Regions from separate parts of the Paenibacillus rhizoryzae genome, predicted to be linked through region 1. Evidence: a T-box and tRNA genes for the amino acid it is inferred to sense, from the RefSeq annotation. Region 1 holds a T-box; the other holds one or more tRNA genes.
The links. A T-box is a leader RNA that pairs with one kind of tRNA and senses whether it is charged. The one in region 1 lies ahead of metG (methionine--tRNA ligase), so its partner is inferred to be a tRNA-Met.
Positions count from the first base shown of each region.

Region 2: it has a tRNA-Met gene. The T-box ahead of metG (methionine--tRNA ligase) is inferred to sense a tRNA for this amino acid. The anticodon was not compared.

Region 1 is NZ_JCAALT010000006.1:403,127-419,317, forward strand. Features, by position in the region: gene AC6ESO_RS19810 (cellulase family glycosylhydrolase) at 1-858, opposite strand, end outside; gene AC6ESO_RS19815 (glycosyl hydrolase family 28 protein) at 1,078-2,400, opposite strand; gene AC6ESO_RS19820 (response regulator) at 2,491-3,873, opposite strand; gene AC6ESO_RS19825 (glycoside hydrolase family 2 protein) at 4,183-6,939, opposite strand; gene AC6ESO_RS19830 (ArsR/SmtB family transcription factor) at 7,101-8,030, shown strand; gene mraY (phospho-N-acetylmuramoyl-pentapeptide-transferase) at 8,795-9,748, opposite strand; gene AC6ESO_RS19840 (class I SAM-dependent methyltransferase) at 9,748-10,527, opposite strand; T-box leader at 10,709-10,969, shown strand; gene metG (methionine--tRNA ligase) at 11,012-12,664, shown strand; gene AC6ESO_RS19850 (LysE/ArgO family amino acid transporter) at 12,947-13,564, opposite strand; gene AC6ESO_RS19855 (5' nucleotidase, NT5C type) at 13,598-14,158, opposite strand; gene AC6ESO_RS19860 (cupin domain-containing protein) at 14,455-14,880, shown strand; gene AC6ESO_RS19865 (DoxX family protein) at 14,939-15,298, opposite strand; gene AC6ESO_RS19870 (hypothetical protein) at 15,465-16,191, opposite strand, start outside.
Region 2 is NZ_JCAALT010000003.1:244,861-261,051, reverse strand. Features, by position in the region: gene yicI (alpha-xylosidase) at 1-2,314, shown strand, start outside; gene AC6ESO_RS09980 (L,D-transpeptidase family protein) at 2,555-2,893, shown strand; gene AC6ESO_RS09975 (S-layer homology domain-containing protein) at 2,988-3,992, shown strand; gene AC6ESO_RS09970 (SPL family radical SAM protein) at 4,047-4,874, opposite strand; gene AC6ESO_RS09965 (uracil-DNA glycosylase) at 4,887-5,588, opposite strand; gene AC6ESO_RS09960 (hypothetical protein) at 6,044-6,583, opposite strand; gene AC6ESO_RS09955 (helix-turn-helix domain-containing protein) at 6,733-7,428, shown strand; gene AC6ESO_RS09950 (NUDIX hydrolase) at 7,458-7,901, opposite strand; tRNA gene AC6ESO_RS09945 (tRNA-Leu) at 8,222-8,307, opposite strand; tRNA gene AC6ESO_RS09940 (tRNA-Ile) at 8,329-8,405, opposite strand; tRNA gene AC6ESO_RS09935 (tRNA-Met) at 8,427-8,503, opposite strand; gene AC6ESO_RS09930 (hypothetical protein) at 8,587-8,751, opposite strand; gene AC6ESO_RS09925 (ABC transporter substrate-binding protein) at 8,891-10,393, opposite strand; gene AC6ESO_RS09920 (ABC transporter ATP-binding protein) at 10,438-11,325, opposite strand; gene AC6ESO_RS09915 (ABC transporter permease) at 11,332-14,247, opposite strand; gene AC6ESO_RS09910 (permuted SH3 domain-containing protein) at 14,251-15,330, opposite strand; gene AC6ESO_RS09905 (ATP-binding cassette domain-containing protein) at 15,296-16,060, opposite strand.

The DNA of each region.
Region 1 (16,191 bases):
AACCGTATTGAATTTCCAAGTGTCCACGATCATATTCACGTCTGGCAATGTCGGACGAGACCAAGGCCAGCGCGGGCCGTTCACGTTGACGCCTTTGGCGATGAATGTGTTTCCGCTTGGGTCCTTAATTTCACTCCCTTGGACAATAAAGTTACCGTCTGCCATAGTCGGCGTCTCCACGACCGGCACTTCCGGCTGCTCCGGCGCGGTCAGCACTTCTACACCTTCAACTACGCGGAAATTATCGAAATCAATCGGGCTGCTTCGAACACCGATCGCAATTTTGCCCGCATTATACGCGTGATCCTCAACCCGGTCAAACAATTTGGTAACCGTGTTCGCTTGAAGGGCATTGACCGAGATATGCCCGTCATCCTCTTGAATGACTTGCAATGTGGTTGTTTTGCCGCCTACTCCGTAAACAATATCAGTTGCCAAACCGGTTTCCGCATTGTTCACGATTTTCTTCAAAGAAACGTTTGCCGCATTGTTCGCAACGCTTGCATTGCCTAACAGCAATTCGTAATAGTTGCTTGCGTCTTGATATCCCCACAGCAACCGGGTTGCATTCCAGTGTCCGCTCGACAAAGGCGCCTCGACGTCGACTTGGAATGAATACGTACCGTCAAAGCTCTGGTCTGTGACCGCTGATTGCAGATAGGCACTCCATGACTCCGAATGCAGCTTGCCATTGGCAATTGAAAGCGTGGCATCCAGTGTCCAACCTTCGGCACTGCTAAAATCGCTTGTGTATTCCTCATTGGAAGCGCTTGCGAGAACGGGTGCGACTTGGCTAACCAACGAGAAAATCATCATAACGGCTGCCATTATCGAGACCCACTTCTTAATGCTGACCATGCTCACCATTTCCCTTCATTTTTCGAGTGACATGCTGGGACCGCAATTCTAATTATAATTTTGGCGCGGATGGCTCCAATATGGAAAAAAGTAGGTAGAACAGTGAAATCTGTCTCCTCCTTAACTGGAAATCATACGCAATTCCACCCTTGAAATAGAAAAGACCGCTACACATAGGTAGACGGTCCTAATGAACGCATGGATGAACTGCAAAATGGACTAGGAAACGAATAAGATCTTCCTGCTCAGCTCAACGACCATCTTCGTTTCGTTCGCTCCGCGAAGAGCCTCGCCCTGATAGGTTAGGTTGCTGATCGTGACCTGCTCAATCCTATGCTCGGCATCATAGCCGCGAATAATCGAAACCGGCAGCAAGCCGCCGACAATGGCGATGTCTTCGAAACGAATATCACGGACATGGCCGCGCTCCGCATCCTTCGAATATTGCGAGAACTGCACTTTAATATCAATGAGCTTCTCGCGTGAATCCTCCACGCGGATGTTCTTGTACAGCACATTATGCACATCCGCACGATCTCCATTATGAATCGTAAACGTACCGCCGGACTCGTAACCTTCGAATTCACAGCGGATAATATCGCAGTCGCTGAATTCGACTTCGGAGATGGCAGCGCAGCGCGTCTCATAACCGATCTCGAGTGCATTGCCCCATTCTGCGTTCCAGAACACCGAGCGGGTCACGCGTACATTTCTCACATCATGCAGGCCGGCCGGATGGAAATAATCGACGGCTTTGATCGCAATGCAGTCGTCCTTGGAGCGAACGAACACATTATCCACCGTCACATCCTCACAGCCTACGATATCAATGCCGTCACCGGTTCCCGCGTAAGTCAGAATGTTGATGTTGCTGATCGCGACTTGCGTGCTGCCTGCCGGCACCACATGCCAGGTCGGCCCATCGATAACGGAAATCCCCTCGATGGTCACTTGCTTGCAGCCTGCAAGCAGCATCATCAGATGTCTTTTGCTGCCTTCCTCGGCCTCTCTCCACGGCGAACCGTCCAGAATTCCTCTGCCGCGAATTGCAATGTTCGATGCATTCTCAGCCTTAATTCGTCCATGTACGATGGCGCCTTCTTCAATGTAAACCGTCTCTCCGTCTGACAATGTGATTTCCCCGGCATGATGAACCTCTCCACCTTTAAAATATCGCACTGATGGATCGGCCTGATCCGGACGCGCCTCGGCTTCCAGCGGATTGATCCAAATAAACAGCGGTTCGCGAATGTTAGCGTTGAACTCTACCGACAGCTTAATCGGTGCCTCTGCCTCGAAACGCAGCACGCCGCCGGCTTGAACCGGCTGAATCGCATGACGGAGCGGTCGAACGACAGCTTGTTCGGCCGCTTGGCTGTCTTCGATTTCAACAGTGACCTTGCCTTCGGCGGACAGCATCGCATACCCTGCGCCTTGACTACTGTAAACGAATACCGGCTGCCCGTTGATACGTACTTTATACCGCTCGGAAGCTGCGATTTGGGCCGCCGGAGCCTGATACTGAATCGTGGATTGCTGCATGGTTACACTCTCCTAATGAGCTGATTAAACCATTGTAGCGAACGTCCATCATGGAACGTGTGCGAAACTCGTCTGCACCCCGTACGAAACTTATTCTTTACGTACATGCTTGGGCAGCCTGCCGGTCTGCTGTTTATAAAATTTGCTAAAATACTTCTCGTCCTGAAAGCCCGTTTTCTCCGCGATTTGATAGACAGGCTCGTTCGTCGTAGCCAGCAGCTCCGTCGCTTTCTCGACGCGCAGGTCGTTCAGCACATCCTGAAATTGCTTTCCGACATATTGCTTGAAGCAGCGGCTGAGGTAGCTCCGGTTCAAATTGATGCGTTTTGCCACCTCGGTCTGATTCATGCTGCTTTGCAAATCAATCGAAATCATCTGCATCGCCCGCAGGATGCCGATGCACACATCCTCGGAGAGCTCATGATGGCGCAGCCGCAAGCGAACGAGCCTGAGCCAGTCCGTCCATTGCTCCCAGAACAGCAGCTCCTCGCAAGCAGCAGCCCAGTCCATCGACTCCGAGATCGACTCAAAATGCCGCCACAAAAGGACGGTGTTCTTCAGATGCTCGATCCAAACCGAAACCGCCGGTCTTCGCTCCCGCACCTTTTCCATCAAGTCGTGAAAAGCGCCATCGTGGTACACCCAGTAGAAGGAACGCCACTGCTGCTTCAGCACTTGCATTACGGCATCATCGGTGGTGATAGGCCGAGTCTCCAGCTCAATCCAGTCGATTTCATAGCCCGTCTTCTGCGCCTGGAAATCAAAGAACAGCTTCTCGTCCCGGTACCGGGTCAACAGCTGCACCATGACTTTCTCGGGCAAATTCCGCACACCGCGGATTATGACCGGAATCCACTGATTCCAATCCATCGCGGCATATAGCTGTGCAATATTCGTATATTTCTGAAGCAGGTCTTCCCGCCTGACATAGATGCCCTTCTTCTGTATCGTTATTGCGCGACTCCTATGGCTGGGCATAATTAGCTCAAAGGGCAGCTCCCAATTTGCCTCATTCGTAACAGGCGTCAAGAACAACGCCCATGGCTCCTCCGCCTCCTGATGCTGCTCCTGCAGCTCCAGCTTACGTTTCTCTTCTAACCGTATGCGTTCAATGATGCGCGCGATGGATTTATTTAAGGTGTCGTTTTCCAGCTCTGTCTTGACCACATAGTCGATCGCTCCAAGCCGCACAGCCTCTTGAATATGATGAAAATCCTGATGACAGGTTAAGACGGCAATCCACGTGCCAATATGATGTTCGCGAACCTGTCTGATCAGCTCGAATCCGTTCATCACCGGCATCGTCAAATCCGTAAGCACCAAATCCACATGGGATTGCTTCATGAGCTCCAAGGCAAGCTCGCCGTTAGCCGCCTCGCCGATGATCTCAATCCCTAACTCATGCCAAGGAATAATATGCATGAACCCTTTGCGCACAAAATATTCGTCGTCCACGATGATCGCCTTCATCATACGATCTCTCCTCAAAGTTAATGCGTGGCTGTGCCTGATCTCCGACTCCTCTGCCACCGCTTCAGACTTTACGTTTTAGTGGCGCCTCTGCCAGTCTGGATGCCAAGTTCCCCCTAAATATATATGGATCTAGTTAAGTGTTCAATAAAGAGAGGGGTGAAACCTGTTGGGTCGGAGTGGGAAGATTGTTACTTTTCATGCCAAAACAAGCCGCCCCGCTGTGGGACGACTTGTTCGGCTGTTTTAGTATGCTTGTAGGAGGATTGCTGCTAACCGTCTTGTTTAATACTTCGCGGCATGAATCGTTAACTACCTCAATTGAAGCAGCACATCAAACGGATAACGTCCGGCATTTCGCCCGTAGAGGGCAAGACCGCCTTGTTCGGCCTCAAGCGTCAGCTTGAAGCTGCGGCTGCGATCCAGCTTCGCTGCGATTCGGCTTGGCACGGTTACGCTGCATAGGTAGCCGAAAGATCCCGCTTCATCCAGCTTGTTATACACCTCTTGATACTGCCAGGACAGAACGCCTCTGCTATCTGCAGGATTATCCGGAAGCAGGAACGAACCGACACGCTCCCCATCAATAAGAACATGGATGCGGGATTCGTGACGCTGTTCATCCGTCATGTAGTACGTGTTGCTGTTGCGCTCCACGTTTGCGTCAGCCCCGTGCATGAAGCTAATCGTGTGCGCGCGATCCGTAGCCCCTTCCACATTGCGGGCAAGCAGTCGCTTCGCGCTGGCTTCGAAGCGGATATCTACATGGTGGATGACGTTATGCTCTGCTTTGCTCGGCAGGTTAATGTCGTAAACGAATTGGCCTTCTCCGCCGCCGTTTGTTTTATAGCCTTGAATCGCATTCCACTGATAGTTGAAGCTGTGCCCGGCAAATGCCGTAACCGGTACATTGACGAAACGACCCTCTGCATCGTAGACGCCATCTTCGCTTCCGCTGCGCACATCGAATGTAATGAAGTTGCGTGTTACAACTTTGCCGGAGGCATCCTTCAGGGAGACCGCCAGCACGGCAACCGCATCCTGATTCGGCATCGTAACGGTAAGCGGCGCATCAATTGCTGTTACGCCGAAGCCATCCCAGTTAAGCGCGATTGCGCCCTGATCCGCAACCGTGCGGATACCGAGGTTGTCAAACCACAGCTCATAGCTCAGCTGCAGCTGCTGGCCGTGGTATTGGTCCGAATAGCTGGAGCGCAGCAGCGGAACTGCTACCTGCGCATTGGCTTGAACCGTCTGACATGGCGGCGCGTCGATGACGATAAAGTCTGCCGCATGCAGATCGGCAAGCGACATGCCCGGTACAAACTCCTCGTAACCGAAATATTTGTCCGTTCCATCCAGGCGATAATAGCCGTTAAACTCATTGGTTACATCGCGGAATTCCGTAAAGACGAATCCGCACATCTTGTCATGGCGGCGGAATTCGTTGAGCATGTACCGATAGTGCCATGCGAGATCGCTGTCGCCCGCACCGCTCGTGAAGCCCCATACATTGCCGCACTCACTGTTGATGAGCGGAGCGTCGCCCTGCAAGTTGCCGCCGATATAGTTGAAGTCTGAGCCCGGATAGGTCTTCTCTACAATCTCCGATACATGCTCGCGTACTTGCTCATAGCCGTTAATATAGAAATGCCACGAATTCAAATCCGACTCGACATGGTCAAAGTTGCACGGGGAATTATCCTCGATAACCCGGGTCGGATCCGTTTGCTTCGCCCAGCGGTAAATCCCGCGCACCCATTCCTGCGTTTCCGGCAAGTACCAGCTCTGCTGGCCCGGCTCCCCTGTTAACCCATCCCCTTGCGGGTTGGTCTTCAGGCCCCAAGTTTCGTTGAACATAACCCAGCAGAAGATCGATGGGTGGTTGTAGTCACGATCGATAATTTCTCTGGCTTCGCTCTCATAGGAAGTGCGCGCCGTCTCATCCGGGTTGCCCCAGAAGCATGGCATATCTTCCATCACGAGCATGCCCAGCTTATCCGCCCAGTACAGCTTGCGCGGCTCTTCCGGTTTGATATGGATCCGGACCATGTTCAGGCCAAGGCGTTTCAGCAAGTAAATTTCATTATGCATCTCTTCATCCGTTGGATAGGTAAAATAACCGGTTTTATGGAACGACTGATCCAATGTACCGTTCAGGTAAACCGGCTTGCCGTTCAACGTGATCCAGCGATACGAGCGGTCACCGAACAATGCCGTCCCGATTTCACGAATACCGAAATACGTGGCAACCGTATCCGTGCTTGTGCCGCTGCTGAGCGTGAGCTCGCCTTCATAGAGGAACGGCGACTCCGGGCTCCACAGCTGCGGGTCGCTTACGATGAACGATACGTTGACCGCATTGCTGCCTGCTTCGAGCTGAACAACTGCCGTATGCTGCACCGACTGATCGGCGAAGCTAAACTGCAGCGTGGCTTCTCCCGCTTCCTGCGCAGTAATCGCGGCATTCACTTCAATGCCGCCGTCAATACGGGTGTTGAATTTAGCCGATTGGATGTAGGCCTGCGGCCGCGCCTCCAGCCATACCGGCTGCCAGATCCCGCGAATTTCGCCATACCCTTGCTTGCCTCGTGCCTGCGAGCTGCGGTCGAAGTCTTCTGCTCGCACGATGATCGTGTTTTCTGCATCATTCTTCCACAGCGTACTAACCTCGAACTCGAAGCTGCCATATCCGCCAGCATGCGAACCGACATGAATGCCGTTAACCCATACATCGGAGCGATAATCGACAGCGCCAAAACGCACGAATACAAGCGATCCGCTCTCTGCCGGCGCCCATGTTACAGTCTTCTTATACCAGCCTGTTCCAGTCTCGTTACGGCCGATACCCGACAACGGGCTGGACCACGAGAACGGTACCGTAATTTCGGAATCAAATTGATCCGAAGGCTGCAAAGCGGCGGAGTAATCGCTTACATTCTCTTTAGTATCTAGACGGAAATCCCATACGCCGTTCAGATTCAGCCAATCTTGGCGCTGCCAATCCGGACGCGGGTACTCGGGACGCGGCATTTCTGTTTGTGCAGATTTCAAAGCTTGAGCAGCCATTTGGGAAACACAACCTTTCAGGGTGGTGGATGGATTTGAATTGCCCTCATTTTAGCATCGGTATATGATTTAATCAATATATATTATGTTTTTACAATACACCAATTATAGAGTACACTGGTGGTAATGAAAGAACTGAACGATGAAGGGTTGAAATGCAGATGAGTGAACTCAAACAAGATACCATTCGTTATCCCTCCACCCGCCTAATCGATGTGGCCAAAGCGTTGTCCGGTGACGTTCGCGTCCGTATCCTGGAAGCACTGGGCGAGAAATCGATGAGCGTCAGCCAGCTCGCCGAAGCACTCGGCGTTGCGCAGCCGACCATTTCCGTAAACGTGCAGATCTTGGAGAACGTAGAGCTGATTACATCCACACTCGGCGCGAGTCGGGAGAAAATATGCTCCGTCACCTGTCGCTCCATTCAGTTGGACTTGCCCGTGAAGCTTGGTGAAGGACTGCTTCGCACGGAAGAGCTGCGCATGCCAATCGGCATGTACGCTCATTGTGCCGTCCAGCCCACATGCGGCATCGTTACACGCGATTGCGTCCAACTGGGATCCGTCGATGATCCGCGCGCCTTCTACTTGCCGGAACGGGTAGAGGCTTCCTTGCTCTGGTTCGCTGGGGCGGGTTATGTGGAATATTATTTTGCCAATCCGATGCCGCCCGGCGTTGCCATTGATGAGCTGTGGTTCAGCGCAGAGCTATGCTCCGAAGCGGCAGGCTTCCAGATGGACTGGTCGTCCGATATTTCCCTTATCATCAACGACCAGCTTGTCGGCACATGGACAAGCCCCGGCGATCTCGGCGACCGCAAAGGTAAGTTAACTCCGGACAAATGGAAGAGCGGCACCGAGTACGGCAAGCTGACCGAGTGGCGCATCTCCGCTTCCGGCAGTCGAGTGAACGGCGAAGCATCGTCGGAAACAACGCTTGCGGCACTCGGCCTGCAGTACAACAAGCCCATTCGCGTCAGGCTGGAAGTGTCCGAAGACGCGGTCAACTGCCGCGGGCTTAACCTATTCGGCGCCGACTTCGGCGACCACAGGCAGGATCTGCTGCTGTCGTTTATCCGCTACGCGGAATAGATCCATAGAAGGACTGACTCAACAGTGCGCAGCCGCGACTTTTGGGACAGTCCTTTTTTTGTGGTGGGAGCTGAACGCTGGCAGGGGCCCTGCTTGGCACCTCTCTGGCTCAGAATGGGTAGTTCACACTGTGAAGTTTCAGGGATATGCCGCCGGCTTCTCACTCTAACAAACCACAGAGGCCTTATTTCAGCAATTTGGCTCATTTTGAAATTCTAACGAACCCTACAGGCCCTATTTCATGTTTGGAGTCCCCTTTTCGAGCCTTTTGGGCAGAATAGCGTCCCTACGGTTCGTTAGATTTGAAAGAGGGCGATTTTCACCTAAATAAGGCCCGTACGGTTCGTTAGCGCGCAGCAGCAACACCTGGAGACGCTAACGCACGAAGCACACCTGGGGGCCTACATGGACGCCCAAAGTAGCTAATATCGCACAAGAAGCTCACCCAGAGATCTACATCGACGCCAAAGTAGCTATTCTCGCACAAGAAGCTCACCCGGGGATCTACATGGACACCAAAGTAACTAATATCGCGCAGGAAGCTCACCCGGGGATCTACATGGACACCAAAGTAACTAATATCGCGCAGGAAGCACACCTGGGGATCTACATGGACGCCCAAGCGGCTAATTTCGTACAGCCCTTGCCAAGAGAGCGGCTTTCGGTGCAATACAGTGGTGGGGGAGCGACGAATGAAGTAGGTAAGACACAGTTAGTTGAAGAGCCGCCTTTTGCGAGAGGTGTCGGTTGCCTCTCTCGCAGGATTACAAGACAAATTTCCAGAGCAACCACGAAACAAACGCGGCCAGCCACGACACAAACCCGAATATCATGACAATTTTGTTCTCGCTCCAGCCATACTTCAAGCTAAAATGATAATGAATCGGCGCCATCCGAAAGATGCGCAGCTTCGTCTTCTTGTAATACCACACCTGCAGGATCACAGACAGCTGCTCGGCCAGATAAATGATGAACAGAATCGGAATCAGAATCTCTACCTTCTCGACGACCGCCAAGAAGGTGAGCGAACCTCCAATTGCTAGGGAGCCGGTGTCGCCCATGAATGCTTTTGCCGGGTAAATATTATAGATGAACAGTCCCAGCAGGCAGCCTATCATAACTAGAGAGAACGTCTGCACTTCGATTCTTTCGGAGATGACAAAGAAGAAGAAAAAGGTCGGAATCGCGACGTTGATCAACAGCCCGTCCAACCCATCGGTAAAGTTAATGGCGTTAGCGGAGCCTACAATGAACAAAAGCATGATCACCAGATATAGCCACGGAGGTAAGCTGAGCGAGAAGCCCCGAAATACCGCAATGTCCGTGCTTAAGTTGAATTGCTGAAGCAATACAAGCAGCAATGCACAGGCGAAGGCGAACTGAAGAACCAGCTTCATTTTGCCGGAAATGCCCGATGGATCTTGAAATGCTGCCTTTCGAAAATCATCCATGAACCCTATGGCACCGAATAAAACAAACGTTGCTCCTATAAACAGCACCATCGGCTGGGGATGAACGTAGACCGAAACCATAATGCCAACCAGCAGGATTAATCCCGACATTAACGGCGTGCCGCGTTTAGCTTGATGATCCGGCGGCAATTCTGCACGAATAGGCTGCGTTAGCTTCAGTGTGCGCAAGCCCCAGATGAGCAGTGGAGTCAGCAGCGTTACGAGCAGAAACGAAATTCCAGACGCACTCAGTATGGAAGTATCCATTAGCCCGGTTCTCCTTCAGCGCGAGATTTATGACACTTCATAATGAGCGTAGATGGGATGATGCGCGCTTTTGTGCCGGAGTACCATTTGGCCGGATTGACGTTGTCCTCATCATCCACCTCAGACTCTTCGATTACAGCATCGATGACGAAGCCCGCGCTGATCAACGCGTTGATGAACGTACTAACCTTGCGGTTGTGCATGACAATCGGCGTACCTCTCCATGCCTCATGCCGCTCGAAGCTCTCTTTCACATAGGACCGCCTGAATTTCAACTCTGCATCGCTGTATTCCACCACGCTATGTACGGGATGCTCCCAGCTAAATACGAAGATCCCGCCGGGCTTCAAGCTTCTATGGATGTGGCTTAGCGTCAGCGGCAAATCCACGGTCCAACCGAGTGCATAAATCGATACCGCTTTGTCAAAATAATTCTCCGGCAGCTCCGACATCTCTTCCATAGGTGTCTCCATGAGGACGACAGACATGTCCAAGTTAGAGGTAACCTGCCTTGCCGTCTCAATCTGCGAGCCAGACAAATCAACGCCCCAGAGCTCGCGCGCTCCACGCTTGGCCAGATACTCCAGCGTATGCCCGCTGCCGCACCCTACTTCAACGATCGTGCAATCCGTAATTGTCCCCAGCAAGTTCAACTCTTCCTCCGTTGGCGCATAGGAACCATACGATAGATGTTCGAACGAGCCTTCAAAGAATTGATCCGCTACTTTATTCCAGCCTTCTTTATTGAGTTGAATGATAGCCTTGTGCTGCTGCAGCATGTTTGGATCCCTCCGCTTGGTTTGGAAGTCTACTATCCTAAATGCTAGCATTATATGGAAAATCGTTGCAAGGGCGAATTAGCACGATTCGAAACAGAGCGGCATATTGTACGATCATAAGCGTGTATCCTTGACTTGGAAAATACTGTGTATTATAATCTCGAATAAGCTGAATATTCAAACAAAAGCTGCGAAGAGAAAGAGTATCGCGTTGATGTCTTTAACAGAGAGCCCCGGCCGGTGCAAAGGGGTAAAGAATAACCGCGAGAATATGGTCTCTGAGCTGCGCCCCGAACCCTCTATGGGAGTAGGCTGCGCCGGATCCTGCACCCGTTACTGTGCTAGGGTATAACCGCGAACCGCGGCGTACCTGAAGAGGTGAATGCCGCGAGGCATTTATAAAATTGGGTGGTACCACGTGAGCACAGCTCTCGTCCCTTCGGGATGAGGGCTTTTTCTGTTTTCTATTAAGGAGGCGATGTGGATGGCACCTATATTTATTGGCGGCGCTTGGCCGTATGCGAATGGCTCCTTGCACTTGGGGCGATTGGCGAGCTTATTACCCGGAGATGTTCTGGCACGTTATTACCGTTCCAAGGGCGAGCAGGTTTTGTACGTATCAGGAAGCGATTGCCACGGCACTCCTGTCGCGGTTCAAGCGATTCAAGATGGCGTTTCTCCCAGCGCTATCGCGGACCGCTACCATCGGGAATTTGCCGATTGTTTCGCACAGCTTGGCTTTACCTATGACCTCTATACGCGGACGGACCAGCCCTTCCATCATCAGGTCGTGCAGGAAATCTTCCTGAAGCTGCTCGAGAATGGCCATCTGTACAAGAAAACGATTCAACAGACCTACTGCGAGACGGATAAACGGTTTCTGCCGGATCGTTACGTTGAAGGAATATGCCCGGTTTGCGGAAGTCGCGCCCGAGGCGATCAATGCGATGCTTGTTCCACCATGCTCGACCCCGCCGATCTATTGGATAAGACCTGCAAAATATGCGGCAATCCACCTACTGAACGGGCCACCGAGCACTTCTATCTTGCGCTATCCCATTTTCAGAATGAGCTGTCTGCTTACGCTGCCGGCAAGTCACATGACTGGCGAGAGAACGCGGTTCAATCAACAAAGCGCTACTTAGAAGAAGGCCTTCTTGATCGAGCGGCAACACGAGACTTAGACTGGGGTGTTGAAGTACCGGTAGAGGGCTTCGAGGATAAGAAAATCTATGTCTGGATCGAAGCGGTCAGCGGTTATCTGTCAGCAAGTAAACAGTGGGCTGCTGAGACCGGCGGGAGGTGGGAGTCCTTCTGGAAAGATGGAGAGGCGACCATTACGGCTTATTATGTGCACGGCAAAGACAATATCCCCTTCCATACATTAATATGGCCTGCCGTACTTCTGGGCGGAGGCGGACTGCATCTGCCGGATCGGATGATTTCCTGCGAGTACATGACGCTGGAGGGAAAGAAGTTCTCGACCAGCCGCAACTGGGCGATTTGGGTGCCTGATATCCTGAGCCGGTATCAGCCGGACTCCATCCGCTATTTTCTCCTTGCTAACGGCCCTGAGAGGCGGGATACGGATTTTTCTTGGCGGGAGTTTATCCACAGTCATAATGGGGAGCTGCTCGGCGCATTCGGTAATTTCGTGAACCGTACGCTCGCTTTTATTACAAAATCGTTTGAAGGACGTGTTCCCGCAGGCGAGCTTAGCGAAGAATGGAAGCAGGTTCTTACGGAGTTGTACCTGGAGTCGGGGACCCTTATTGAAGAAGGCCGATTGAAAGAAGCGCTGGAGTTGATTTTCGCTCAAATCCGCCGGGCCAATAAATATTTCGATGAGCAGAAGCCATGGGTTCAAATCAAAGCGGATCGCGATGCATGCGGCCATACACTCCATACTTGCACGGGAATCATTGCGAATTTAGCCAATCTGCTGCAGCCGTTCATCCCCTTCTCCTGTGAGCGCATCCGGTCCTTCCTCACGCTTGAACAGCCGGCTTGGAAGCTTATTACCGTTCCGGCTAACCAGCAAATTCAGAGCTTATCGCTGTTATTCGAGCGCATTGATACTCTTCGTATTGTAGAGGAAGAATCTAATTTGCTGAATAGCAGAACGCAGCAGCTGTAGCTGAGGCCCGCGGCCTGGAAACCGGTCGTCTAGCGGCTTTCATGGGCGGCAAGTGCTCGAAATTAAGGGCGGGCTAAACTTCTAACGAACCGTACGGCTCTTATTTACATGAAAATAGCCCCCAACCCATTCTAACGAACCGTGAAGGCGCTATTTAGGGGAATTGGAGCGGTTAGAGGCTTTTTTACACCAAATAACGCCTCTAGGGTTCGTTAGATTTTCAAATCGAGTTATTTGGTTGAAATAAGGGCTGTCTGGTTCGTTAGAGTGAACTTCTACTCTCTACTTGCTAATCAACGTAACGAGCAAATAAACAGCCGTTCCCCACATGACGACAGCGGAGACTTTGTTCAGCGCCATCATAATCCGCCCTGATTTATCCAGACTGCCCGTAAGGCGTCCTGCCGCAGCCAGACTAGTAAACCATAGCCACGAGACAACCACGCAGGCCACGGTGAAGAGCACCTTCTCGGCCCCGCTATATTGCAAGGAGCCTGTCCCAATGACGCCGATCGTGTCCAGAATCGCATGCGGATTGAGGAGCGACACCGACGCTGCAAAAGCAATCTGTTTCTTCGCTCCGAGAGCTTCCGCGGAAGAGGACTCCCGATTGGCCGGCTTGCTTTTCCAAGTCAGCCATCCCATATAGAGGAGGAATAGGATGCCCACGGCGAACAGGATCGTCTTCAGCCAAACGAACTGCAGGACAAGGACCGATACGCCGAGCACCGCCAGCAAGATCAGCAGCGTATCGCAGATAGACGCCGTAATGACGACGGGCAGCGCCTTGCGGAGCCGGCTTTGAACCGCACCTTGATTAAACACAAACACATTTTGCACACCGAGCGGCAAAATCAATCCTAATGCCAATATAAATCCATGAATCATTGCACCAAGCATGGTTCCATTCTCTCTCCAGTTCCAGTTGTTTATTTACCTTAGCCCCGCGGCAAAACGATGTATATGCTGATTCACTTCCGCCCAATTGGCAGCACGCAGGACGAACTCGCCCGTAACGGCTCGATTATAAGGCTGATCATACAAAATAATCGGTTTGCGCATGCGAGCGAACTCCTCCGCGTAATGTGGCGCATCATCGACCAATAGGTCCACTTTAGCCGCTATGCAGGCTTCGAGTTTATTTTCGGCGAATGATATATTGTGATAGGTAAACTTATGATGGTTCAACCAATCGATTGTAACATCTCGGAACAGCATCGGCCTTGCCGTTATAATAGACAGCTCATGCTGAAGCGATAATTGCCGCAAACTATCAGCTGCATTCGGATAAGGCGCCGAATTCCAATGGATATCATGGCCATGCTTCTCATAAATACGATCTCGTTCTTCCTTATTCCAGCCATAGGATCGATAGATATAAAAATCTTGAATATCTGCGGCCATTAGCGCCATTCCGGATGCCCTATTATAATAGGTTACATGCGCCGCCGTCGCATCCAGAACGGTATTATCCAAATCTATGGCAATATGCAAACGGGCTCAACTCCTTCGAGGCGTTGCCTATTCGTTCTATCCGGCATGTGTGGAAGTATGTTTACTCATTATCGGTTGCCGCATGGTCAAATACAAGAGGTGCGCACCTGCTTTCCACAGCGAATTAATGAGTAGGAAACGTTTGCAATATTGTATCCAGCTGTGGATAACTTAAATTGTGGATATGTTCATACGTCCCCAATACTTATACCCTTATTGCCGTTTGAGCTGTTGGCATTGGGGATAACTTTGTGAATAACTGTTTGGAACAACTTTATGAACCGGAGGCCTCTATTATGTCCGAAACAACGAACGCCCGTATAACTGCCTTGCCTATGTTAGGGCAAACCCTCTCCCCCTTCGGGGCGGATCTGGTGATTGCCGAATGGACCGCCGAAGGTTGTTCACCGGATAGGGAACCGATGCGCATTGCACCGCTGCATCTTCATCATGAAGATGATGAAGCATGGTATGTGCTTGAAGGAAAGCTGGCTATCCAAATTGGCGACACCATTGTAGAGGCTTCCGGCGGCAGTGCCGTCATAGCCCCGCGCGGCGTGAAGCATACCTTCTGGAATCCGGCACCGGAGACTGCCCGTTATCTGCTTATCATGAACAAGCGCATTCAAATGTTAATCGATGCGATTCATGCGATGGAGCAGCGAGATCCGGATTCGATGCGAGCCCTGTTCACCCAATACAAAGCTGAACTTCTCGAATAGTTATGCACAAAAAGGCCGCCACTCTCCTTCCCCGGAGAGTGGCGGCCTTTCAATAAATCTATGAACCCAATCTTCCAATTGCGATAAATACGGCAACCGCCAGAATCACTACGTTCATCACGATCGCCTGGTTCTCGCTTCTTCTGGCATGAACCCCAATAGCCAGCACCATTATGACCGCTATTCCAATTCCGGCAACGCCGGCCAGCCATGGCAGAATGTCTGTTGCAGTTGGTACGATAAATCCGATTGCAGCGAGCAGCTCGGATAAGCCGACGAGGAGAACGAGCCCCCGAGAGGAATCTTTTGCCCAAGGCATGCTTGCTTTAACCTTCTCATATTGGAACGTCTTCATGATGCCTGCCATTAAGAACATAAGCGCCAGAATAATCTGAACGGCCCATAATGCGATATTCATAATTTGTACTCTCCCCTTGTTGGTTGTATGGGCTTATCATACGACAAAGGGTATTTAATCAGAAGTAGGCACTTGAAAGTTTCCTTGTTTCCAAAAAGAAACCATAGATAAACACAGGAAAATCCGAGCAAGAAGCACACTCCCCACTCGGATCTCCGCCTACATTTTACAACATGCCATAAGATTTTAACGTCTTTAATCGTTCTACCGTAACGAAACCGCGCCATTCGGCTTCAGCTCCGGGACCTACCGGCACCCAGCTGATGCCCCAGCCCCCATCATCCCGCTGCTGATCGATCAAAGCATGCAGATGCCGATCCAGCTCGCCTTCCGAAATCACCTTGCCTGCATAGCTGCTGCGCTTCGGAGCCCAATCCAGTACCTTTTGCACATAACCAACGGCTTCCGGATCTCGCTCGATGATGCCGGGCTGCTGCAGCCATTCCTCTATCCATGCTAGATAGGGAGCAGCTTTCTCTTGCTCGGGCGTATGCTGCAGAAACGTAATCCACTGGATACCATCGTGAAAACCAATCGGCTTCTCCTGCTCTAGCGCGCGCCAGATATAGGCTGTGTTTCGCTGAAACCATTCTTCCTTCCAAATGTCCGTCCGTGCTTGCTGTTTGTATAATGTCCCGATTAATAGACCGGTCGGATTAATCGAAGCGACATCATCCCGCTCGGCATTCCACCAAGGCGCATGCGGGTATGCCGCCGCACTGCGGAATACGAACGGCACGCCGCCCTCCGGCAATGTAATGCTTCGCATATAGCGGATAGTGCCGTCAAGGATGTCCGGATCATAGCTGTCCATCTCCTCCATGATCGCAAGCGCTACCTCAGTCGGCACAGGCTGACTGTCCGGACAGCGAATGTCCGCTTCCAGCGCATGT
Region 2 (16,191 bases), on a different contig from region 1:
TGGTTATTGGATGACGCGCGAAGGCTACCAAGTCCTTACCCCTTATGAAGTCCATAATGTTGAGGTTTCAAGCAATAGCATCACCGTATACGCGACACACAGCCATTTGGAGCATCGTGGCAATACGTTGAACGCGCCACTAATGACAATGGAATTTTCTTCGCCGATAAAGGATATTATCCGCGCGAAGTTTTATCATCATAAAGGAGCTCGACGCCTTGGCCCTTCTTCGTTCCCACTGCTCGAAGCCAGCCAAGCGCCTGTAGAGATTGAAGATTCAGCAGATGCTGTCACACTTAAGAGCGGGGACGCCGCAGTAACCATTACGAAAGCACATCCGCTCACCATTACCTATACCTTCAAAGGGAAGAAGCTTACTCGCAGCGGCTTCCGTTCAACCGGCTTTGTCAAAGCAAATAACGGTAACCACCATTTCCGCGAGCAGCTTGACCTTGGCATCGGTGAAACGGTATACGGTCTCGGCGAACGGTTCACTCCATTCGTGAAGAATGGCCAAGTCGTCGACATCTGGAATCAAGATGGCGGCACGGCGACCGAGCAATCGTACAAAAATATCCCGTTCTATGTGACGAACCGCGGCTATGGGGTTTTCGTAAACCATCCCGAGCTTGTTTCCTATGAAGTCGCTTCGGAGAAAGTATCCAAGGCTCAATTCAGCGTAGCTGGCGAGTCGCTCGAATATTATGTTGTTGGCGGCGATACGCTCAAGGACGTGCTGTCGAACTATACTTCGCTGACTGGTAAGCCAGCACTTCCGCCAGCTTGGTCGTTTGGCTTATGGCTCACTACATCGTTCACTACGAATTATGATGAAGCAACGGTTACAAGCTTTGTCGACGGTATGGCTGAACGCGATCTTCCCCTTGCTGTCTTCCACTTCGACTGTTTCTGGATGAAAGAGTACGAATGGTGTAACTTCGAGTGGGACGAGCGGGTATTTCCGGATCCGAAGGGCATGCTGGAGCGCCTGAAAGCGAAAGGACTTCATATCTGCGTCTGGATTAACAGCTACATCGCTCAGCGCTCTCCTTTATTCGATGAAGCAGCCGAGCTTGGCTACCTATTGAAACGTCCTGATGGCAGTGTATGGCAAACGGATATGTGGCAATATGGTATGGGTATAGTCGATTTCACAAACCCTGCCGCTTGCGACTGGTTCAAGAGCAAGCTGGCTGTACTTCTCGATATGGGCGTGGACAGCTTCAAAACCGATTTCGGCGAGCGGATCCCTACGGATGTCGTCTACTTCGACGGTTCCGATCCGCAGCAAATGCATAACTACTACACACAGCTGTACAATAAAGTGGTCTTCGAGCTGCTGGAAGAGAAACGCGGTAAAGGTGAAGCCGCACTATTCGCCCGCTCCGCAACAGCCGGCGGTCAGCAATTCCCGGTACACTGGGGCGGCGACTGCGAAGCGACCTATGAATCGATGGCAGAAAGTCTGCGCGGCGGCCTGTCGCTCGGCTTGTCCGGCTTCAGCTTCTGGAGCCATGATATCGGCGGTTTCGAGCAAAGCTCCCCACCGGATCTATACAAGCGTTGGGTAGCGTTCGGTTTGCTCTCCAGCCACAGCCGTCTGCACGGCAGCACGTCGTACCGCGTACCTTGGCTGTATGACGAAGAAGCAGTCGATGTCCTTCGCCACTATACGAAGCTTAAGCTGCGCTTGATGCCGTATCTGTTTGGCCAATCCGTGCAATCGGTGAAAATCGGTTTGCCGGTTATGCGCGCGATGGTGCTGGAGTTTGGCGACGATCCAACCTGCGACTACATTGACCGTCAATATATGCTGGGTGACTCCATTCTTGTCGCTCCGATCTTCAATGCGGACGGTGAATCCACGTACTACTTGCCGAAAGGCACGTGGACGCATTACTTGAGTGGTGAGCAAGTGGAAGGCGGCGTTTGGCGCACAGAATCTTACGATTACTTCAGTATGCCGCTGTTTATCCGCGAGAACTCGCTGATCGCAGTAGGCGCCGAAGACAATCGTCCGGATTACGATTACGCGGCAGGCGTTAAACTTTCGCTCTACGCGCTTCAAGATGGCGCAACTGCTACTTCTGTAGTCACTACCTTGACCGGCGAAACCGCATTTACGGCTACAGCAAGCCGCAGCGGTTCCACGATCACGATCGATACAGAAGGCAAGTCCGAAGGCTGGAGCGTCCTCCTCCACGGCGAACATGCTGTAGCTTCCGTTCAAGGCGGACAAACCGATGCCGGTTCAGAAGGTACACGGATCATCCCATTATCCGGAGCTGCTAAACTACTTATTGAACTGGCGTAATCACCGACTAGCCAATATGGCTGATTCAAAAGTTCATTCTCGGCTACCGCCAGCATAATTAGCTTACAAAAATAGGCCAACCAGTATATTCTGGTTGGCCTATTCATTCGTAAAACCGTCTCCACCGATTTTCCGGCGATGGTTTATGAAGGCTTTAGACATGGTATCGGCACAATTCTCTCCCATACGACTCATTCGCTTCTGTCGTCTCATATGCTGACGAAGAGGAGTGATTCAAGCATGCCTAATTACAGAATTATTGTGGATTTATCCGATCGACATCTCTACCTGCTCGACGATAATATCGTCGTTCGCGGGTTCCCCGTTGGCATTGGCAAAATGCTCACTCGCACTCCGACCGGGGAATACACCATTATCAATAAACAGGAGAATCCTGGTGGTCCTTTCGGCGTGCTCTGGATGGGGTTATCTAAGCCGCATTACGGCATTCATGGCACCAATGACCCCGGCTCTATCGGAAGAGAAGTCTCTCATGGCTGTATCCGCATGTTTAATAATGATGTCCTTGCTCTATCCGACCTTGTCCCGATTAATACCCGGGTTACGATTCGGCCGTAATTCCGCAAGATGTGCGCCTTCTTTTGCAACTTTATCCAGAGAAGGTGCGTCTACATAAACAAGACAATCCATTATTTATGAGGTGAATGCAATTATGTTGAAACGGTTTGTACTGTTTTCGATGATGCTGCTGCTTTTTCTATCGGCATCCCAATCGGTTTGGGCATTCTCGGATATAAAGAACGACCCTAACGAAGCGACAATCGCAGAACTTCAGAAGATGGGGATTCTATCCGGAAGCGGTAAAGGTGATCTGTTTCAGCCGAAGGGCAAGCTCACTTACGCTGCAGGCATTTCGATGATCGTGAAAGGACTTGGGCTGAACATTGACAACATCCGCTTTATTAAGGAGCCGAAAGTAACGGATAGTTTTCCGAAGATGAAAGATGACGCTTGGTATGCGAATTCTTTTATCATCGCTTCCTTGAATGGTCTTGATATTCCTCGAGACACCGATCCTTCCGCACTGATGACAAGGGAGCAATTTGCTTACCATCTGGTCCAGGGGCTCCTTCATAAAGGCGACTTTGCCTTCATTGACCTTTACGTTGTCTTGAAGGATGAAGCAGATGTCAACAAAGCCTATATGGACAGTATTCAGAAGCTCCTCATTCTCCGAATCGCTCAGCCGGACAATGGGCAGAAATTCCTGCCTAAGACAGCTATTACGCGCAGCGATGCAGCTGGTTGGTTACGAGGCGTCATGCAATTTGTGACGGATACACCGACTATACCGCCGGTTGAGGAGCCAATCCCTTTCCCGCTCTACGATTTGCAGCTTTCCTCGAAGGCGGTTAACAATGAAATTACCGAAGTCACGGTTTCTGCGCAAGCGCCAAATCCCGGCTACGGACTTCGTATTGCCTCCATTTCGTTCGAGGGCGATCAAGCGATCATCCATGTCGAACCGATCTATCCCGATAAAGACAAATTTTACGCTCAGGTCATTACCAATGTAAAAGCGGTCACCTATATCGCTTCCGGCTTCAAACCGGTTCTCGGTGATACAGGGGCATCGGCTGGCGGGTCAACCGGCATTATTGGCGGAAACGGCACGTCTTCCAGTTCCCCGGCACCCGATGTCGCAGTTGGCCACTAACCTATTGTGAATACAGAAAACCCTCAAAGCAACATTGCTTTGAGGGTTTTTGTGTTAGGGAAGAAATCCTTGTTGGCCAAAATATACCGTTCCCTGAGGCATCAATTCGCTTAGCTGCTGTAAGAAGCGATCCGCAGTCTGCGGCGTATATAATGCTTCATGCCCAAGCTCCTGATAGCGATCAGCGATCTTGAGCTGCGCCGTACGTTTGCCCCCGCTGCCGTCGCCGCGGAAGAAATCATCGACAACGACTCTTTCCACATGGGATGCGATGATTCCGGCAAACCAGTCACTGCACGGAAGCAGTGGCGATACGGCTGCCTGAACAGCAATACCCGCTTCCCGCAGCTCTCGAATCGCCCGCAGCCTTGCAGCCAGAGGGGGAGCATCCGGAGTCAGCTTCTTACGAATGGGTTCCAAATCCGTCTCGAGCGTCACACTTATTCTAACTCGATCGCCGAGCATTTTAAACAATTCCACATCCCTTAGCACCAGCGGGCTTCGGGTCTGAACGAGTAGAAACTGCGGCGGCTCTTGGGCCATAATTTCGAGCAGCTGCCTCGTCACACCTTCCTTATATTCAGCCTGCTGGTAGGGATCGGTGGCTGACGACATAAATACGGTGACTTCTCCTTTGGCTAGCGCTTTGCGCCATTCCTTGCGAAATGCCTCCGTTTCAAACCGTTTCGGCTCCACCCATTCCCCCCAAGGCTCACTGCGAAACATCGCAATAGGCATACGCCGTACATAACAATAAGAGCAACCGAACGAACAGCCTACATACGGATTGAGCGTATACGCATATCCTGTCAGATATCCGGAGGCCGGATTGAGGAAGCGAACAGCCGCCTGTTTCTTCTTGGAAGGCTCAGATGCAGTCATACTGCTCCTCCTTTAGTTTACCGCTCCCTGCAGTTCCGCGAGCATTGGGATCCGCCATTCAATTTCACTTAAGCCCAGCTCTCGCAAATACTGATTTACACGCGAGAAGGGACGGCTACCGAAGAAGCCCCGGCGCGCTGCAAACGGGCTGGGATGCGCTGAGGAGATGATAAAATGCCGATCTTGATTGATCGATACCGCTTTCTCCTGCGCATGCTTCCCCCACAGAATAAATACGACCGGCTGCTCCCGCTCGTTTAACGCTGCGATTACAGCATCCGTGAAGCGCTCCCACCCCATGCCTTGATGGGATGCCGGCAATCCTGCTTGTACCGTTAACACATTGTTAAGCAGCAGGACGCCTTGCTTAGCCCAAGCTTCCAGATATCCGTGATCGGGAATAGGGAGTCCAAGATCCGTTTGCAATTCTTTATAAATATTTTTCAAGGATGGCGGCGTCTTCACGCCAGGCAAAACGGAGAAGCTTAGCCCGTGTGCTTGCCCAGGCCCATGGTAAGGGTCCTGCCCAATAATGACTACTCGCGTATCCTGATACGAGGTGTAATGGAGTGCATTCAATATTGCCGTTTGATCCGGGTAAACCAGTTCCGTCTCATATTGCTGCGATAATTGCTTATTTAGCTCGCGAAAATAGGACTTCTCCAGTTCCCCGCTCAGCACTTCAGCCCAGTCATTTCTAAGTACCAGTGTCATGTTGTCCCCCATAGGTTGAAATAAAAAACTCCTCTGCCGTCATTCTGAGTTCAGTCAGAAGTGGTGCAAAGGAGGTTGTCTGTTTTGAAATCAATACGTTAATTTTAGCATACTACAAGGTCGATTACAAAAAATTCTGCATCCGTTCGGATTAGAAAAAGGAGCCTTTGCAGGCTCCTTCTCGACGGTGATCGATCGTTGAATTCTTCCATTCTCACACTAAACTTCTTTGAAAAACTTGGGCACCGCTTATCACGTTCCGGTTTTAAACGGATCGCTATCAGCGCGTGTGTTCAGATCTGCTCTGCGACACAACCCCTCGCTTCCATATCGTGAAGTGATTAAATAAATTCCTCCAGTAGCCCTAGCACCATAAGGTCCAACGGAACCACACCTCTCTTCACACCGTCAATAACTATAATGCACCGAATCGGATCATATTATTCAGTCGCGAATTAAAAATGTCGGGCAGACGCTCGAGTCACCAATTCCACTTCATGAAAAAATTGTTTGTTTTTAGGCGATTGGAAGTAAAATCTGTGATCTGTAAATTCCACATAAAACACGGGCAATTTCGTCTGCCTTGCACGCTCATCCCCATTGCTATTTGTCGCAGTGTTGTGTTCACCTGAACAAATAAAATCATAGCCATAATCGCTTGTTTCATGATGAGGCAAGTAAAATACCGAGCCTTTCCTAGGTACGAAAAAAATCGATTCTTTCGTCACGGATAAGAACCCATAACCGGCATCTCCCCAAGCCTCAACCGACATAATCGGAGTTTCCTTGAATTCTTTACGAATCAGTGCTTCGCATTTCTGTTTTTTGCGATTCTCTATGACGTTATAGAGAATCGGCAACGCCACGCACCACAACGGGGTAAGCTTGATGTACAATTGGTTCCCCCAGAACAGCCATGTCACCATCCCAACGATGAAGACAAGTAAAAGGATAGAAAACCTCAAGTAACTCCTGCCCGCATTTCGTTTTCTCACTATGGATGACTCCTTTTATTTTATATCAATTTCAGCTAGGTACAATAAATAATAGCTAGATTCTTGCCTTCCGTCTGTTGACTTTAGGTCACATTGCCTATATTCTCATAATGTACATATGGGAAATAATAGGGGGTTAACTGCCAGCAATGGATATACGTTTGGAGTTTGGACAAAGAGTGAAAGAACTCCGAGCCAGAAGTGGGATGTCGCAAGAACACCTGGCATATCGATCTGGACTAGACCGGACGTACATAAGCGGGGTAGAACGCGGAGAACGAAATATTAGTCTTGTCAATATCGAGAAAATTACCGCCGCACTGCAAGTTACCATGTCCTATATGTTCTCTGGGGAGCGTTTCTCCATAACGCCCGCATATGTTCCCAAAGACTTCAAAGTACCTTTCAGAGAGCGCTTCAGATATAACCTGGACCCGGACAAGAAACTGCTGGCTTTCTCGGTTTCAGGGTTATTTTCAGGCAAGAATGACGTCGATTATTTATCTTCCGTTATATTGGGGATCTGTTCGGCGTATGGGCCTAATGAGCTGAATATCTTGGTCGATCACCGAGAGATGAAAGCCTCCGATGGCGAAGCCGTAGTCTATTCACCTGATATCGTGGAGCAGGCAACCGTCTTCCAGCAGGAGCTGACCAAATATAGCAATCGCGTGGTTGCCCTCTGCAATTCCGAATTCATGGTCCATCAATTAAATCATGTGGCCAAGACAAGCGGTATCTTCGAAAAAGCAACACATCTCTTCGAGAAAGATAAAGATATGATCGGAAGAGCTTTCTCGCTGCTAGACATTCACAGTAATGCACTCATCAAACCGGCAAAATAAAAAACCTCCTTTGCGAATACCTGAATGTCTCAGGTCCCGCGAAGGAGGTTTGTTTTCGTATTCAGCCACTTAGCAGCTTCTTCAAGAATGGTTCTGTCTCTCAGTAACATGAATCGGGTGGAGTAATCGTTGACGGAGCTGTTCATGTATGCGATTGCCTGATTAAGATGAACCCACTTCACTTGCATGCCGAGCTTGATCTCATTTTCGGTAAGGGACGTCACTCCCGGAAGGTCAACCATCCTTGCAATGTAGCAATACGAGCGCTGGAAGAACTGATTTCTATTCTTATGTTCATCCATGTAACCGAGCTCATGAATAATTGAGGCGTTGCAGCCCGTTTCTTCTCTAATTTCGCGCAAAAACGCATCCTCGACATCCTCTCCCACTTCGACGCCACCACCTGGCAGCTTATAAAGGTTGAGCTTCGCCATATGCATCATCGCGACTTGCAGGTGGTCATTTACAAGCACCCCTCTGGAAGCGTGCCTGGACACTACCTCTATGAACGCTGGTTCACCACCGTCAAAGTGACTGTCTGTAATAGTTCGTAGTAGATGCAGTGGAATCACCTCGTTGTTGTTATGCATGATTAAAATGTTTGATTAAAGTAAATTATATTTCCAGTAGATGGGTTATGGCAATGATTAAATTCAGTCAGCGTCCTCGTTTGGCCATAAAAAAACTCCTTTTCATCACTTGTTCAAGACAAGTATCGAAAAAGAGTTTTTTCATTGCTTTAAAACTTATGTATTGCTCTCAAGGATTCGTAAATCCTTATCTTACTTAAGGATGCCGAGGACGGGAATCGAACCCGTACGGTGGTCACCCACCGCAGGATTTTAAGTCCTGTGCGTCTGCCAGTTCCGCCACCCCGGCATGTGAGTGATGATTGTGGAATGGTGGGCCCTGAGGGACTCGAACCCCCGACCAATCGGTTATGAGCCGACCGCTCTAACCAACTGAGCTAAGGGCCCTTACGATAATAATCGAAAGGTTGGTTGCGGGGGCAGGATTTGAACCTGCGGCCTTCGGGTTATGAGCCCGACGAGCTACCGAGCTGCTCCACCCCGCGATAACACACATTCACTACAAATCATTCAATGGCGACAAGAAATAATATACTATATGATGTACGGATAAGTCAAGCATATTTTGTTATGGCAGGAATCGAACGCCAAATCTTCCTTTCCGCGAACGAAATACTTCGATTTCTTGCGGACATTCATACCCATACACCCACCAGTCGTTTTCCATCCGTCTAACCAAACAGCCGGCTTGAAATTTGGTTTCATACAGACGCCCCCAATACACCCATTTCATGTCACTTACTCCCTTCTTCGCCGTTTCGCTTAGAATGCCCCATTTGCGGAAAATTAAAGCATCCCCAGCAAACGACTCCGTCGTAAGCAAAAAAACCGCACAGACGCAAAATGCGCCGATGCGGTTCCTTCGTTATTCTTTACCCTTTACCACCGTAAACATTAATTCCTACGCCGCCTCCGCCTTCAACCGGTTCGAGCGGGCCATTCGGATTTTCCTTGATCTTCTGCAGCATGGCATCCCCTTTGGTTTGCCATTCCTTAAGCGCCTCTTCGACGGACTTCTTCTTCTGAATGACTTCCTGGAAGAGCGGCTGTGCAAATTGTTGAACCTGATAAAGGTTCGGCATATCGCGGTAGAGCTTCTCCAGCGTCGTATCCTGCGGCGGTACCGGCTTCAGGGAGTAGAATGCCGCGATGTTATAGTTCATGCCGTCTTTCGGCTTCAGGAACGATTTGCGCGCTACCATCTCATACGTGCTGCGGGATTTCAGCTTCGCCCATTCCTTGCTGTTGTTGAACTGGATGAAGTCCCAAGCATCGTCGCTGTTCTGTGCGTTGGCGCTGATCGCCATCAGGTTGTTCAAGTAGATATTACCGCCAATACCCGGAGCTTCCTCGAAAGTAGGGATTGTCACAACATCCCAATCGGGGGATGGAATTTTAGGGTTCTTAGCGGAATAATCCTTCGCTCTGGACAGCTCATTTACATAATCATAGCCGCCAATCATCATGGCGATACGACCGCTGATGAAGAGATCGCCTTGGAACGGGTTAAAGGCTGCCTTCTCGTCTCTGGCAATGCCGCCTCCGCCGCCGTTGTTCATATCTTCTTGGGTCGGAACGATTTTCTCTTGATACAGTCCGGCTACTTCATTCCACACTTTGCGCCATTGCGGCGTATCTACCGTCATCTTCTCTGCTTTATTGTCAAACATCTTTAGCTGCAGAGGTGCCGCGTAGGTTTGGGAATCCCAGAACGGGTCTCCACTCCAACGATTGAACGAGAAGCCAAATTTCCGCTCCGCGCCTTCGCCCTTTGCGACCTGTTTCGCTTTCGTAAAGATATCTGTCCAGGACATACCGTCTGTCGGTGGTGCAACACCTGCATCTGTAAAGAGCTTCTTGTTATAGTAGAGCGCCGAAGCATTGAAGGTTGGCGTAAGCGCATATAGGCTGCCGCCTCCTGCATCCTTGATGCCGTCAATAACCGTCGGAACGAAATCCTCGATATCGAATTCGCTCTCTTGAATTAGCGGATCCAGCTGTTTAAGCAGATTGTCATCTACAAGACGCTTCAAATAAGAGGATTCCAGAACAACGACGTCAACCGGGTTTTTGCCGTTGATCATCTCTTTCAGCTTCTCGTACGGGTCTGGCTGCTTCTTGTTCGGATCAGGCTCTTCGAAACGCTGATCATCGTAATTGATAGCCGCAGCGATTTCAATATCGATATTCGGATGAGTCAATTCATAACCGTCCGTAAATTGTTGACGCAGATAAGGTTCATTATCGGAATTGGAATACATAAAGCCGATTCTAAGCACATGGCGCTCTGCCTCGTTGCCGCTATCCCCCTTGCTGCAAGCTGCAAGACTTGATGCCAGCAGTCCCGCTGTAACCGCCAGAGCCGAAGTCCTCATGATTAGTTTTCCCCGCGAACGTCTAACTCTCTTCTCCATTCGTTCTACCCCTCCAGTGATTTAGGCGGTGAAATGATGATCCGTTCACCGTCAAATTCCATTGATGCTTTATCTGTAATTTGTAAGGCTGTTAAATACGATTTCGGAATTTGAAGCCTGCCCACCCGGTCTACGACGACATATTCTTCATGGATGGCATGATCGCCTCCTAGTGTCGAATGATTGCCTGCATGATCTTTATCGTCCAGATTCGGATTTCGTTTAATGAATTCGGTACTGGTTAGTCCATCCCGAATAGCCACGACGCGATCGACCTTACCGGCTAACGATAAATCATGCGTAACGATAACGATCGTAATGCCGATCTCGCGGTTAAGCCTGCGGAAGATATCCATGATGAGATCCGAAGTGCGCGTATCGACGGAGCCTGTCGGCTCATCGGCAAGCAGCAGCTTCGGTCGGTTGGACAGCGAAATTGCGATCGCAACCCGCTGCTGCTCACCGCCTGAGAGCTGGTGCAGCTTGTTGTGCATGCGTTCCTTCAGCCCTACCCACTCCAACAGCTGCTTCGCATAGGCGCGATCTAGTTTGGAGGATAACATCATCGGCATTTCCACGTTCTCAAGCGCTGTCAAATACGGAAGTAGATTTCGCGCGTTGCTCTGCCAGATAAAACCGACGGTATCGCGTTTATAGGAGACCAGCTGCTCATCGGTGATCTTGAGCAAATCCCACGGCCCTACGCTTACTTGGCCGGCGGAAGGGCGGTCAAGACCGCCCAGTATATTGAGCAGCGTCGATTTCCCGCTGCCACTGTTACCGATGATGGCCATCATTTCTCCTTCACGGACGTGAAGGTTGAGCCCTTGCAGTGCAACGACCTCAAGATCATCTGATTTGTAAATTTTAACGAGTCCCTCGCAAGTAATCATGAGGTCTTAACGCTCCTCTCCCATCTTAACGGCTTGATGTACGCGTATTCTGCGGATATGGATGAGCAGAAGCGCTGCACCCATCAGCATCATACATGCGACTACAATGTAGAGCTGCGTTGTATCCTTGGAGTCAAACACGACCCTAAACGGCGGTACAGAGTTCGCGACATTATCGGTCGTTTGCAGGAACGGCAAGAATAGTAAACTCGCGATTTTGCCAATTAAGATGCCAAGTCCGATGGACAGTCCTGCTGTAAACACCTGCTCGAGGAGCAGCATGCCGGTTAACTGCTTCCTGGAGAGTCCCATCGCGCGTAGAACGCCAAACTGCACAATCCGGCCTGATAGATTAAAGAACCAGAACAGAATATAACCCGTCAGCGACACGATAATGGAAACGAGGAAGCCGAGACTGAGAATCCCGAATACCCCTCCGCGGGTCGGGTGCTTCGATTGCACGGCTAGCTCGATGCGTACGTCCTGTACATTCGCAAGCTCGATGCCTTCATCCTGCAGCTGCTTCATGATTGGAGCGGTTAGCGCGCCCGGCTTCATTTTGAGCCATACATCGTAAGGAATGATCGGCACTTGATCGTAAATATAATCGAGATTCGCGATAATGAACGGTGATGAATCCGGATATTGACTTGGCCAGTACGGCACGATACCGACGACGACGAAATCAATCATCCCTTCCTGCAACCCTGCAGAAATGGTATCCCCCACCTTCAACTGATACTTCTCCGCCACGTTTGACGGAATAATAGCAGCTTGTTCATAGAGCCCTAAATACTTCAAGTAGAGAAACGGATGCGACGGATACAGATCGTTGCGGAACCATGCCACTTTGGAGAAATCGACATTGTCGATGCCCATCACGGTTCCTTGTCCGGCTGAACGCCCCGAAACGACGATATTGGCTTTGGTCTGCAGCACGCGCGCCGCCGCTTCTACCCCATCCAGCTTGCGGAACACTTCGAATGGCGGCTCCGAATAATTGATACGAGTCGGAACCGTAGTGCCGCCGCCGTTGCCGCCGCCACCTCCGCCGTTACCGCCTCCTCCATTGCCTCCACCGCCGTTGCCACCTTCGCCGCCGCCGTTACCGCCTTGTCCGCCACCGCCGGCATCTCCGCCTCCGGTGTCAATCACTTCGGCAGTTCCTTCCCATACCGTCTGCATGACTACGTCGGTTCCGAATTTGTAGAGCGTCCGCTCGGTGGAATTCAGATCGATCGTTCGAGCAGCAGAAGCATTGTAAACCCCTAATCCTAACGTCAAGATGAGCAAAATCATAAGCGGATAATACCCCTTCGACGATCTCGACAGCTGAGTCAGCGTCAAGTAGAGCGGCACCGGAAGCACCTTCCGGCCGATCCAATTAAACAGCTTCAGCAGCCACGGGAAGACTCGAAGGAAAAACAACCCCATCGCGAAGATGGCAAGCGCCGGAACAAAGAACAGAAATGGCTGCACGTTCAGCTGATCCGTCGTCATTTTACTCTTAAACGAGATCAACTGACGTTCATTGAATAAGTACCAGCCGTATGCCGCGACGCCTAGCATCAGAACGTCGACATACCATCTCTGCCAGAACGGTTTGCGATCCGAACGCGCAATCTGTTTCTTGTAGTCCACAATCGATGCCCGGGCATAAATAACCGCAGGAATTATGGTCGCTAGAAGAGCAAGCACCACGGAGCCGATGCCCGCAATGATCGACTCTGTCCCGAAGCCAATCGGGATCGATTTCCGATTCACGAATTCCAAGAACCCATTAGCCGAGCCTATGCTCTTCGCCATAAACCAACCGATTAACGGACCTATGATGAGAGCGATTATCCCCAGCAGCACGCCTTCGAGCGTATAAATACCGATGATTTGCCTCGTCCCCGCTCCACGGCTGCGTAACACCGCGATGTCACTGCGCTGCTTGTCGAGGGATTGCCTTGCGTTCATCGCGATAAAGTAGAACACCATCGCCAGCATCGGAGCAGCAAGCGTAAACAGCAGGAGCTGGAGCTGGAGACTCGACTTGCGGAACTCGCTTAACAGCTTCGCAAATGAGATCTCTACTCTCGTATCCTTCAAACGCTGGTACAGCTCGATGTTCAACCGTTCAAGCGTTTGATTGAGCGGCGATAATTCGCTTGTCTTGATATCTTTCAAATCGAATGCATAATACCAATTGGCCGTATGAACCGGAATTTTCCGATCCTTCATCAGCCCTTTCTGAAAGGCATTCTCGCCAATTTGCAGCGTGCTCATCAAGCCTTCAAGCCCTTGGTACCAATACGGGTCCGTATCGCTCAGCGGCTTAAACGCTCCGACGATCTTCACGCGAAGCGTCAGATTCAATCCGCTGTAGATCGGGTATTCAAACACATCGCCGATATGGACGTCGCTGCGGTACATGGCTTCTTCCAGCATGACCGCTTCAATCGTGTCGTCATCACCGACAGCGTCCGTAAACCAGCGGCCTTGCGTCAGCTCGGTTTTCTTATCGAGACCGCTCATCGACGTAAGTCCCATCTGACGAACACGGCTCGCATCGACGGCCGTTGGATCCTCAGGCGTCAGCTCTGCATTTCGAATGGCCAGACTTTGTACATAGGTGCCGAATGGAAAACCAACCTCTTTCGGTACATCCTCGCGGATATAACGGGACACCTCGGTCAATGCATTCAGATCCGTCTTGCCGGTCGTTTCCTGGTAACGCATCAGAAGCGATCCCGCCGGCAGCCCGCTGCTCTCATCCTTTAGCGATTGTGCGACAACCCGCTTCAGCGCTCCATCCGCGTACATCGGGATACTGGTCGCAAAGGCGACGGCAATGATCAAGCCGGCCAGCGAGCTGAGCGTCATCCATCGCGTGTTCCACATTTTGCGAAGCAGAAAGCGAAATAGCGGTATCCCCATAGCTTATCGACCTACGACTTTCTGCCCCGGTGTCAATCCTTTGAGGATTTCAACTTGCGTTGCGGTTTGCTGCCCTACTTCAACATCCACCTCGCGTTTGCCATTCTCATCGATGACTTGCACGTATGTGCGGGACCCGATCGAACGTAATGCGGATGGCGGAATGACAATTGCATTCTCTTTGCGGTTCATAATAATCGAGATCGACAGCGGCGTTCCGCGTGTGACGCCAGCAGGCATCTTATCAAGCTTCACGGTCAGGAAGTCCTCCGGCCGCTCCGGTTTATTGCCGCCTTGTCCGCCGCCTTCACCATTGCCGTTGCCATTGCCTCCATCGTCCTTCTGAATCGGAAGCTGAGCAATCTTGCCCTTGACCTGTCCGGCACTGTTGATATCAACAACGACCGGCATACCGACCGAGATGCCTTGCAGTTCATCGGCCGTCATTTTCGCTGCTGCGGTCAACTGCCCCGTATCCGCGATAATACATACCGGATCATAAGCTTTGATCAAGTCGCCTTTCATCACGTTAAGCGAAACTACCGTACCGCTGAATGGCGCCTTCAGGATCGCTTTGTCAATCTCCGTCTGCGACTCTACCAGCTTCTGGCGTTTCTCCTCGAACGTAATTTTGGCAAGCTCAAACTCTACCGGATCCATTTCATCCTTCTTGCGCAAGGTTTCCTTCATTTGAAGCTCGTCGCGCGAGAATTGCAGCTTATCAGAGCGCAATTGTTTCTTCATATCGTCCACATCGAGGGAACCAATCACTTGGCCTGCAGTTACTTTCTGGCCGACTTTGATATGAAGTTCCTTCAATCGTTTGCCGTCAAGTGTAAAATACAGCGTCTCTTCCTGAAGCGAAATCAGCTTCCCGATGCCCGTCTTCTTCGTTTCAAGTGTGGCGGTCGTCACCTCGTACTCCGGCTTCTTCGAAATTTGCGGCGGCGCAATAGCAGGCAATGCTTCTTCGTTATCTTCGTTTGGCAGCAATGAGCATCCGCTCGTGAAAACAAGAGAAGCTCCAAGAACTACAACTGCTGCAGTCTTAAATGAACTTCCCGTCAACCATTTCGTAAACATGATCGGCAACCTCCAGAATCGTGGGATCGTGCGTTGTCATACAAATTGTTACTTGTTCGGTGCGAATGATCGTCTGGAATACCGACATTATTTGTGCGGCCATTTGTGAATCAAGCTCGGCTGTCGGCTCATCGGCAAGCAGCATACTCGGACGATGTGCGATAGCTTTCGCGATCGCAACACGCTGCTGTTCCCCCCCGGATAATTCGAACGGACGGTGATGCATCCTTTTGGCCAATCCGACAAGATCCAAGCAATGTTCCACGCGCTTCTTCCATTCTTGAGACGGAATACCTGCCATACGGAGCGACAGCTCCACATTCTCATAAGCAGATAAGAGCGGCATTAACGCATAGGCCTGAAAAATAAACCCGATGTGCTTGCGCCGTACTTTCGTACGTTCATCATCATTCATGCTATGGAAGGGCATATCTTGAAAGAAAATATGACCTTTCGTAGGTTGATCGAGCCCGCCGATCATATTGAGCAGCGTTGTTTTGCCGGATCCGGAACGCCCGCGGAGCATAACGAGCTGCCTTGGCCGAAGTTCCATAGCTATCCCTTTCAACACATGGAGCGGCTGCCCGCCTACCTGGAATGTACGTTCAACCGACTCTACGGTGAGAAGCGGTTTGGTCTCGATTGTTGGTATGTACGGAGCATCAGTTTCCCTTGTTGCGTCGGATTCCACAGCTTCCTCTGTTGCTTGTTTGCTTCTCCACCATCCCATCGCGGCTGCAGAGACCCCCCTTCCTATTAAAAAACTTTAATCTCAATAACGATTAGACGGAGCAAGCGATTAAAAAGTTACGCGCGCAACTACCAATTTCGTTAAATATTTGCTAAAAAAGCTTCTGAGCC